4 regions of the Streptomyces sp. NPDC000594 genome follow, and region 4 is predicted to be linked to each of the others. Evidence: riboswitches for the same ligand, from Rfam matches in the RefSeq annotation. Region 4 holds a riboswitch; each other region holds the start of a gene.

Region 1 (2,189 bases), on a different contig from region 4:
CAGCGGCTCGGTGGACACGCCCAACACCGGTCCGGCCCTGGCGGATCTGTGGCAGGTGCTGCGGGTGCTGGCGGCCGAAGGGCTGACCGACGCCGAGCGGGACACCGCCGTACAGAACCTCGTCGGTGTCGCACCGCTGAAGTTCGAGACCGCGGCGGCCGTCGCGGGCACCCTGGCGGACCAGGTCGAGCAGCATCTGCCCGACGACTACCAGGCCACCCTGTACGCACGGCTCGCCGCGACCGGCACCGTGGAGGCGACCGCCGCCGTGGTCAGCGCCTTCCCGGTGGACCGGCTGGTCACGGTGCTCGTCGGGGACGCGGCGCAGATCGTGGAGCCCGTCAAGGCCCTGGGCATCGGCGAGGTCACCGTGGTGACCGGCTGACCTTCCCCCGGGAAGGCCCGATCGGGCCGGCCGGAGCCCTGGTGTCCACTCCCACCAGGGCTCCGGTCATTTTTCGTGGCGTCTGTCCGCTTTTGAGGGAATGTCATGGGGAACTCGCCTGTCTGTGGTGTGGCATACCCAACAAAATCCGCCGTCTGTTTGGCGAACCGAAGGCGCCGCCCGTAGCGTCAGTGCGGCTGTTCGCCTGCTGTACGCCGCATCCGCGGCACGGACAGTCATCGCCGAATCCCCCATGGGTGTGAGCCCGGGGGAGCCGGGGACCCACCGTCCCCAGGGGTGAATCGGACGCCTTCGCTCCGTGCGGAGGGGCCCGTAGGAGACCTTCCTGCTCCGAACCCGTCAGCTAACCCGGTAGGCGAGAAGGAAGGAAAGGATCAGCCTCTACATGGCGTTGACCCGCTCCACCGGGAAACACCGTGCCCCGAGCCGTGCGAAGCGCCGCGGCGCGAGCATCGCCGGTGCCGCCACGCTCGCCACCACAGGGGTCTGCGGCGCCCTCGCCACCCCGGCCTTCGCCGTGGCGGACGACGTCTCCAAGGCGCCCGCCACCGCCGAGGACACCGGCACCTTCATGATCCTGGCCGCCGACGCGGAGGCCGACTCCCTCGCCGACGAGGTCAACGACCAGGCCCTCACCCAGAAGCGCGAGGCCATCGCCCGCGAGGAGGCCGTCAAGGAGGCCCGCCGCAAGGCCGAGGCCCGTGAGCGGGAAGCCCGTGAGGAGCGTGAGCGCGCCGCCCGTGAGGCCGAGCGCGAGCGGCTGATGAAGACCTACACCTCACCGGTGGCCGGGTCCCATGTCTCCACCGGCTACCAGACCGGCGGCGCCTACTGGTCCTCCGGCAGCCACTCCGGCATCGACTTCCACGCCTCCGAGGGCACCGCCGTGGTCTCCGTGGGCGCGGGCACCGTGGTCGAGGCCGGCTGGGGCGGCGCCTACGGCAACAATGTCGTGATCCGGATGAACGACGGCTCGTACACCCAGTACGGCCATCTGCTGGCCGTCCAGGTCACCGCCGGACAGAGCGTGATGCCGGGTCAGCAGATCGGCCTCGCGGGCTCCACCGGCAACTCCACCGGCGCGCACCTCCACTTCGAGGCCCGCAGCGGCGCCGAGTACGGCTCCGATGTGGACCCCGTCGCCTATCTGCGCTCCCATGGGGTCGGCATCTGACACCCCGCCCCCCAGAAGTCTCACCGAGAGCCCCCGGCGCCTGGAATCCACCCAGTGCCGGGGGCTCTCGGCGTACTGGCCGGAAGAGAGCGGCTTCGCACCCGGCTCCACGGGGAAGGGCGGTCCGCTGCAATAGAGTCGCCGGGCGCGCGGCACACGGGCCGCGCACCCGGGGTGCCCGACGACCCCGGGGGAGTGCAGCGGATCCCAGCGGAGGTTCGGTCATGCGCGTCCCGGCGCACTCGGTCTGCACGGCGATCCGCGACGACATCGTCTCCGGGGTCTTCCCGCGCGGCGGCCGGCTCACCGAGGAACAGCTCGCCCGCCGGTACGGGGTCTCCCGCATCCCGGTCCGTGAGGCCCTGCGCACCCTGGAGGCCGAGGGGTTCGTGGTGATCCGCCGGCATGCCGGGACCCGGGTCGCCGAGCCCACCGCGCAGGAGGCGGCCGATCTGCTGGAGGCGCGGATGCTGCTGGAGCCACTGGGCGCGGCCCGGGCGGCCCGGCGGCGCACCGAGGCGCATCTGCGGGTGCTGCGCGGGCTGGTACGGCTGGGGCAGGAGCGGGTCCGCCGGGACCAGGGCGAGGATCTGCGGGCGCTGGGCGGCT
Region 2 (2,189 bases), on a different contig from region 4:
GGTGCGGTCCGGGCGGATGCCCGCCCGCTGGGACGAAAAAGGGTAAGAAGTACATCAGAGCGGTGCAGGGCGCTCGAAATCTACTGCCGGGTAGCGGCGCGGCCCGCGACGGCGCGCCGTACGGAGGCCCCGGACCCGGAGAGCCGGGAGGCCCGATCCCGACGACTCAGGAGTCCCGGACCCGGACAGCCGGGAGCCCCGGTCCGGTGCGAACGGGGGGAAACGCACCGGACCGGGGCGGTCCGTCACCCGGGCGAACCGGGGGGCTCCGGTCAGCGCAGGTGCAGCTGCTGACCGACGTAGATCACATCGGCGTTGTCGACGATGTCCTCGTTCAGCTGGAAGAGCTTCTGCCAGCCACCCTTGACCTTGTGGTCGTCGGCGATGGAGCTGAGCGTGTCGCCCGCCTTCACCTTGTACTCGCCGTCGCCCTTCAGGAAGCCCTTGGCCGGGGCCTGGGACTGCGGGGCGGACTGCTGCGGCTGGGCGGCCGGGGCGGAGCGCTCGACCGAGCGGGTCACCGGGGCCTCGGCGCGCTGCTGGGCCGGGGCGGACTGCTGCGGCGCCTGCTGCTGCGGGGCCTGGGTCTGGGGGGCCGCCGGCTTGGCCGGGGCGGCCGGGGCCGAGCCACCGCCGTACGGGGTGTTGGACAGGCCGACACCACAGCTCGGCCAGGCACCCTTGCCCTGGCCCTTGAGGACCTTCTCGGCGATGGCGATCTGCTGCGCCTTGGTCGCCTTGTCGGCGGTCTGGGCGTAGGCGGTGCCACCGAAGGCGGCCCAGGTGGAGGCCGAGAACTGGAGGCCGCCGTAGTAGCCGTTGCCGGTGTTGATGGACCAGTTGCCGCCGGACTCGCACTGGGCGACCTTGTCCCACTCGGAGGCGGTGGCGGCCGTGGCGGTGCTCGCGCCCATCAGCGGGGCGGCGACGGCGGCACCGGTGACACCGGCGAAGGTGACGACGCGGGTGGCGCGGTTGAACGCCGAGGGACGGCGGTGCTTGCCCTTGCCCGAAAGCAGCATGGAGATCTCCTCACCGACGCCTGCGAGGTGAGCTGTCGGGTTCGGGCCGCATGAGTTGCCCGGTCGCGCGGTGTGGCGCACGACTTCACCCCTAGCCGGTGGGCCGCTTCGGCGACCGGTTCACGAACCGGTCGTCAGCGGCCTGGGCCGGCACTTACCTTGGGTCCCCCGCTCCTGCCTTCGGCGCTTCGCGCGACGACTTTTCCCCCCGACCGACGGCAGGATTCGGCGTTTCGGTCAGTGGTGCCCGCGGTGGCGAGCGGTTCAGACCGTAGACACAGCCCGGTCTGTTGTTCAAAGAAGAACATCGGGGAAAAATCGCCCATCTCGCAACTCCGGATCCTTATATATCCGCAGGTGGGGCATGGGATGGGCGATTCCGGTGAGCGGGGTTCGCCCGATTTCGCAAAGAGACCCTTGTCTCATTTCAGCAAACTCGGACAAACCCCATCCAACTACTTCGGTGTCGCGCTCAGATCCAGGCTCTGACCAGGGTGGATCAGGTCGGGGTCCTCGCCGACCGTGTCCTTGTTCCGCTCATAGAGGGAGCTCCAGCCGCCGTCGAGCTTCCGCTCCTCGACGATGACCGAGAGGTTGTCGCCGGGGCGGACCGTGTACGAGGACGGCGAGGTGTCGGCGGTCCCGGTCGCGGTGGTGTCCCCGGCCGCCGGGACCTCGGTACGGTCGGCGCCGGACCGCGAGGGATGGGCGGTGTCGGTCGCACGGTCCTCGGCCGCCCCGGTGGCGCCGGGCGCCTCCTTCGTCTCCGCGCTCCCACCGGTGGCGGGCAGCTCCGCACGGCCGGCGGTGTCCGCGCTCTCGTCGGCGGCGGGCCCCCGGTGCTTGCCGGTGGCCTTCCCGGCGGCGTCCTTGCCCTCGGCGGTGGTGTCCGCGCCGTCCTCGGTACGCGCGGGGGCGGCCGCCTCCCGGTCGGCCTCGGCGCCGGTGCCACCGGAGCCGCCCGTCCCCGTCGCCTTCTCCGTCTTCTCCGCCGTCCCCGGTGCGGACCCCTCGGGCGCCTCGGTGGCGGTGCCCCCGGCCTTCCCGGTCCTGGGCGCCGGGTCGCCGGTGGACTCCTTCGCGGCGGACCCCTTCGTAGCGGAGTCCTCCGTGTCCTTGGTGCCCGGCTCCTTCGCGGCCGTCCCCTTGGCGCCCTGGTCCTCGGCG
Region 3 (2,189 bases), on a different contig from region 4:
GGTCCTGGGCCCCGCCCGGGTGATCGACCATCTGGTGAACACGGCCCGGAGCTTTGTCTTCGACACCGGGCTCGCCCCGGCCGCCACCGGTGCCGCGCTCGCCGCGCTGGAGCGGCTGCGGGCCCGCCCGGAGCTGGCCGGCCGGGTCCGCGCCCATGCGCTCGCGCTGCACCGGGGACTGACGGAGCGTGGCTTCACCGCCCGGCGCCCGGACGCCGCCGTGGTGTCGGTCCGGGCGCCGTCGGCCGGTGAGGCGGTCGCCTGGGCGGCCCGCTGTCGGGCCGAGGGGCTCGCCGTCGGCTGCTTCAGGCCCCCTTCGGTGCCGGACGGCATCTCCCGGCTGCGGCTGACGGCCCGTGCGGATCTGACCGGGCGGCAGATCGCCGACGCGCTGGCCACGGTGGAGGCCACGGCTCCGGCGGGGGCCAGGACTCCGGCGGGTGCGACGGCTCCGGCGGGGGCCCGTACCCCACCGGAGCGGGCGGCCGCCGCCGGTTCCTCCGGTCCGCCCTCGCCCGTCGGGCGATGACGGACGGTCCCTCAGGACACCCGGCCGTAGCGCACGTTCTTGGTCCAGATCTTGTCCAGCTTCACCCAGGACCCCCGCTTCGGAGAGTGCCAGATCTTCCCCTTACCGGCGTAGATGCCCACGTGGTAGACGTACCCCCGCGAGTGGAAGAAGACCAGGTCACCGGCCTTGCGGGAGGAAGAGGAGATCTTGCGGCTCTTGTTGTACTGCTGCTGCGCGGTGCGCGGCAGCTTCTTGCCCGCCTTCTTGTACGAGTAGAGCGTCAGCCCTGAACAGTCGAAGCGGCTCGGCCCGGCCGCGCCATAGCGGTAGGGCGCTCCCTTCTTCGAGGCCGCCACCTTGAGCGCCTTGTTCGCGTGGGTGGTCGCGGCCTGTGCCTCCGGGGTGCCTCCCGGCACCAGAAGCGATCCGCCGACCGCGGCGAGGGTGAGGGCCGACACGGCCCCCGCCCGGCTCAACAGGAACGGGACGGTGTTCTGCGCACTCATGCGCAACCCTTCGTCATCCGCCTGTGAAGGGTGACCTGTCGGGTTCGGGTGGACGAAGTTTCCCGGCCGCGGTGCGGCTTCACCCCAAGGAACGTCCGGACGGTGGGTCCGTGCGTCCCGTACTGCTTGGGTCCTCCACTCCTGCCGAAGCACTCCTGTCGACCAGAGCCCGGGACAGCGGCAGGACTCGGCGTCCGCCCGGACCGCCCCGCCGAGGTGACGGGGGCTTGTCGTCCCAGGGATCTTGACCCACAACCCGATCAAATTCCGAGCGGAAAAGGCTATATGTGAGGTTTGCCACCCTTGGTCCGTTCAGGTGGACAGCGGCCCTCTGTGGTCCGGCTCACGAGAGGTGAGCATGCCCGCACCTGCGGAGGAATAAGATATTCCGCTTATTCGGTGGACGGTTCCGCAACTCGACCGTAGCCGGGGCGGCGCCCTCGCGTACATCATTCGGGCTACTGGCACTGGTACCCACATGGCGGTTGACCCCCTGCGGAGGGATGGTCAGGGAGCTTGGGGTGGTGGTAGGGAAACCCGCAGTGTTCTGCGCTCCCCGTCGAGCACCCTGAGCGCCCTCGCGAGCGTCGCGGCGTGCACTTCGCTCTCCCCGCGCCGATGCATCAGATCGAGCGCCTCGCGCAGCGCGGTCGCCTGGCTCACGAGCGCCTGGGCGGCGCGGAGCGCGCCATAGGTATGGGTGGCGCGCGCCGGATTGATCCGCCCGAGCAGATCGGCGGCGCTGAGATAGGCGTCGATCAGTTCCCCCTCGGCCCGGGTGAGCGCGGGCAGGGGCGGCTGCCTCGGAATCATGCGCTCGCCGCCCCCCGCGCACCGGCCCCACGGGTCCGGATCACCTGGTCGACCAGGCCGTACTCCAGCGCCTGGGCCGCTGTGAGATGCCTCGGCCGTTCCAGCTCGGCGGTCACCCGCTCCGGGTCGCGGCCGGTGTACCGGGCGAGGAGCGCGGTGAACGTGCCGCGCTGCCGCAGCAGTTCGGCCGTATGGATCTCCAGATCGGACGGCTGTCCGTGCAGCGGCTCCGCGAGGGAGGGCTGTCGCAGGGTGATCCGCGCGGTGGGCAGCATCAGCCGCCGGCCCGGGGCGCCCGCCGCGAGCAGCAGCGCGGCGGCGCCCGCGACCTGCCCGACACAGACGGTCTCCACCGTGCA
Region 4 (2,189 bases):
CCGGTGGAGCCCACGAGGCCGATCTGCTGTCCGCCGGTGACGGTCTCCCCGGCGCTGACGGAGAGGGCGGAGAGATGGGCGTACTGCGAGTAGTGGCCGTCGGCGTGCTGGACGACGACCTCATTGCCGTAGGCGCCGTTCACCCCGGCGGAGACGACGGTGCCGGGGCCGACGGAGCGGACAGGGGTGCCGCTGGGCGCGGAGAAGTCGACACCGGTGTGGTAGCCGCTGGACCACATGGAGCCGGTGGCGCGGTAGGCGGTGGTGACTCCGCCGGAGGCCAGCGGGGTGGTCCAGGCGCCGGTGGCCGGCGCGGGCTCGGCGGCGGGGGTCTCGGTCGCGACGCGGGCAGCGGGGGCCTCGGGCGCGACGGGGGCGGCGGGCGCCTCGGGCGCGGCCGGGGCGGCCTCGCGCACGGAGGTGGCGGCGGGGCCGTTGCCGCCGGAAGCCGGGGCCGGGGCGGCGGCCGGGGTGCTCTTCCGGTCGGTCCCGCCCTGCGCACGGCTGTCGCCGGAGGTCAGGGTCAGTTCGAGACCGGGGTGGATCAGCGACGGGTCGCCGCCGACGGCCTCGCGGTTGTCGGCGTAGAGCCGCTCCCAGCCGCCCCGGATCTCCCGGTCCGCGGCGATCTTCGACAGATGGTCCCCGGCGACGACCCGGTAGGTGGCCCGCTCCTCGGCGGCGGCGGGGGCAGCCGCCTGGGTGGCGGGGGTGGCGGCGGGCACGGCCTGGGCGGTGACGGCCGAGGGCGCGGCGGGGGCCGCGTGGGCGCCGGTGGCACCGATCAGCGGCAGGGCGAGAGCCGCCCCTCCGGTACCCGCGGCGACGAATCCCCGGGTGAGGGCATGGCTCTTGGGACGGCGGTGCTTCCCCTTCTGGGGCATGGCGCTTTTCCTCTCCGGCGCCTGCGAGGTGAGCTGTCGGGTTCGGGCTGGAGCTGCCCGGCCGCGCTGTTGCGCGGCTTCACCCCGAGCCGTCCGCGTCCATGCGTCCGGCGTACTACCTGGGTCCCCCGCTCCTGCCACACGGTGCTGTCCGATGGGATCCGGTCGGTGGCAGGATTCGGCGATCCGTCCGGACGGCCGTGACCGTAGACGAGCCGAGCGGACCGGAACAAGCCACTCCGCTTCAGGACGATGATCCACCGAAACCAACCGGCCGTCCTGCCCGTCACCCTCTGTGGAGCGGTCTCGGACAACTCCAGGGCGCGGTCCCGAGTTGACTGGCCGCCACAGGGCACGGACGGTCACCACTATGATCCTGCTCACCAACAGTCCGCCATAGAGGGACAGATGCTGCGCAATCCCTCTTGGTGCCCAATTCGGTCATAGGTGGCTTTTTATGACCTACTGACGGCGCAGACGGATGACCGTCGCATCCAGATCGCCGGTCAGCCCGGTGTGGATGCCCTGGTGGAGCAGGACCGCCCCCCGATGTTCGGCCCCGGTGTCCTCCCGGACATATCCGGCCGCCGGGTCCAGGGCCCGCAGCCGCAGCCTCGGCGGGCGTTCGCCGTAGTGCTGCGCCTGGAGCCAGGCGAGCACCACGGTCTCGTCGCCCCGGGTGTACTGCACGGCGCTCAGCCCGCCGCCCGGCGGGCGCAGCCGGTACAGCTCGCCGTGCTGCACCAGGGGACGGATCTCCTTGTACAGCTCGACCCAGCCGCGCGCCTCGGCCAGCTCCTCCTCGCTCCAGTCGGTGAGCCGGCCACCGATGCCGAGCACCCCGGCCATGGCACTGACAAAGCGGAAGCGGAGGGAACTGCGCCGCCCGTTGAGCTGGGTGTTGGGGCTGTCGGTGACCCAGGCGGCCATCACCCGCGCGGGGTGGATCTGGCCGAAGCCGTGCTGGATCGCCAGCCGGTCCAGCGGATCGGTGTTGTCGGAGGTCCACACCTGATCGGTACGGGAGAGGATCCCGAGGTCGATCCGGCCGCCCCCGCCCGAGCAGGACTCGAAGGCGACCGCCGGATGGGCGGCGCGCAACCGGTCGAGCAGCTCGTACAGGGCCTCGACATGTTCCACCCAGAGCCGCTGCGGATAGGGGTCGCCGGGCCAGCCCGGGTCGGTGAAGCAGCGGTTGAAGTCCCACTTCACATAGTCGACGGGGGCGCTGCGGAGCAGGGTGTCCAGGGTCTCCCACAGATGGCGCCGGACATCGGGGCGGGCGGCGTTCAGCACCAGCTGGTT

Evidence for each region. A riboswitch is a leader RNA that binds a small molecule or an ion and turns the genes downstream of it on or off. The one in region 4 is predicted to bind cyclic di-AMP.
Region 1: it holds a riboswitch for cyclic di-AMP, as region 4 does, so the genes downstream of both, ABT354_RS20725 (M23 family metallopeptidase) here and ABT354_RS10955 (LysM peptidoglycan-binding domain-containing M23 family metallopeptidase) in region 4, are expected to answer to the same signal.
Region 2: it holds a riboswitch for cyclic di-AMP, as region 4 does, so the genes downstream of both, ABT354_RS15800 (transglycosylase family protein) here and ABT354_RS10955 (LysM peptidoglycan-binding domain-containing M23 family metallopeptidase) in region 4, are expected to answer to the same signal.
Region 3: it holds a riboswitch for cyclic di-AMP, as region 4 does, so the genes downstream of both, ABT354_RS35590 (C40 family peptidase) here and ABT354_RS10955 (LysM peptidoglycan-binding domain-containing M23 family metallopeptidase) in region 4, are expected to answer to the same signal.

What each region holds. Positions count from the first base shown of each region.
Region 1 covers NZ_JBEPCY010000014.1:93,835-96,023, reverse strand. The annotation lists gene ABT354_RS20730 (M16 family metallopeptidase) at 1-385, shown strand, start outside; cyclic di-AMP (ydaO/yuaA leader) riboswitch at 616-778, shown strand; gene ABT354_RS20725 (M23 family metallopeptidase) at 792-1,580, shown strand; gene ABT354_RS20720 (GntR family transcriptional regulator) at 1,805-2,189, shown strand, end outside.
Region 2 covers NZ_JBEPCY010000009.1:96,650-98,838, forward strand. The annotation lists gene ABT354_RS15800 (transglycosylase family protein) at 273-1,022, opposite strand; cyclic di-AMP (ydaO/yuaA leader) riboswitch at 1,025-1,218, opposite strand; gene ABT354_RS15805 (transglycosylase family protein) at 1,478-2,189, opposite strand, start outside.
Region 3 covers NZ_JBEPCY010000049.1:12,669-14,857, forward strand. The annotation lists gene ABT354_RS35585 (8-amino-7-oxononanoate synthase) at 1-529, shown strand, start outside; gene ABT354_RS35590 (C40 family peptidase) at 541-1,017, opposite strand; cyclic di-AMP (ydaO/yuaA leader) riboswitch at 1,021-1,179, opposite strand; gene ABT354_RS35595 (hypothetical protein) at 1,525-1,830, opposite strand; gene ABT354_RS35600 (ATP-dependent Clp protease proteolytic subunit) at 1,827-2,189, opposite strand, start outside.
Region 4 covers NZ_JBEPCY010000005.1:393,461-395,649, reverse strand. The annotation lists gene ABT354_RS10955 (LysM peptidoglycan-binding domain-containing M23 family metallopeptidase) at 1-884, opposite strand, end outside; cyclic di-AMP (ydaO/yuaA leader) riboswitch at 888-1,078, opposite strand; gene ABT354_RS10950 (alpha-galactosidase) at 1,347-2,189, opposite strand, start outside.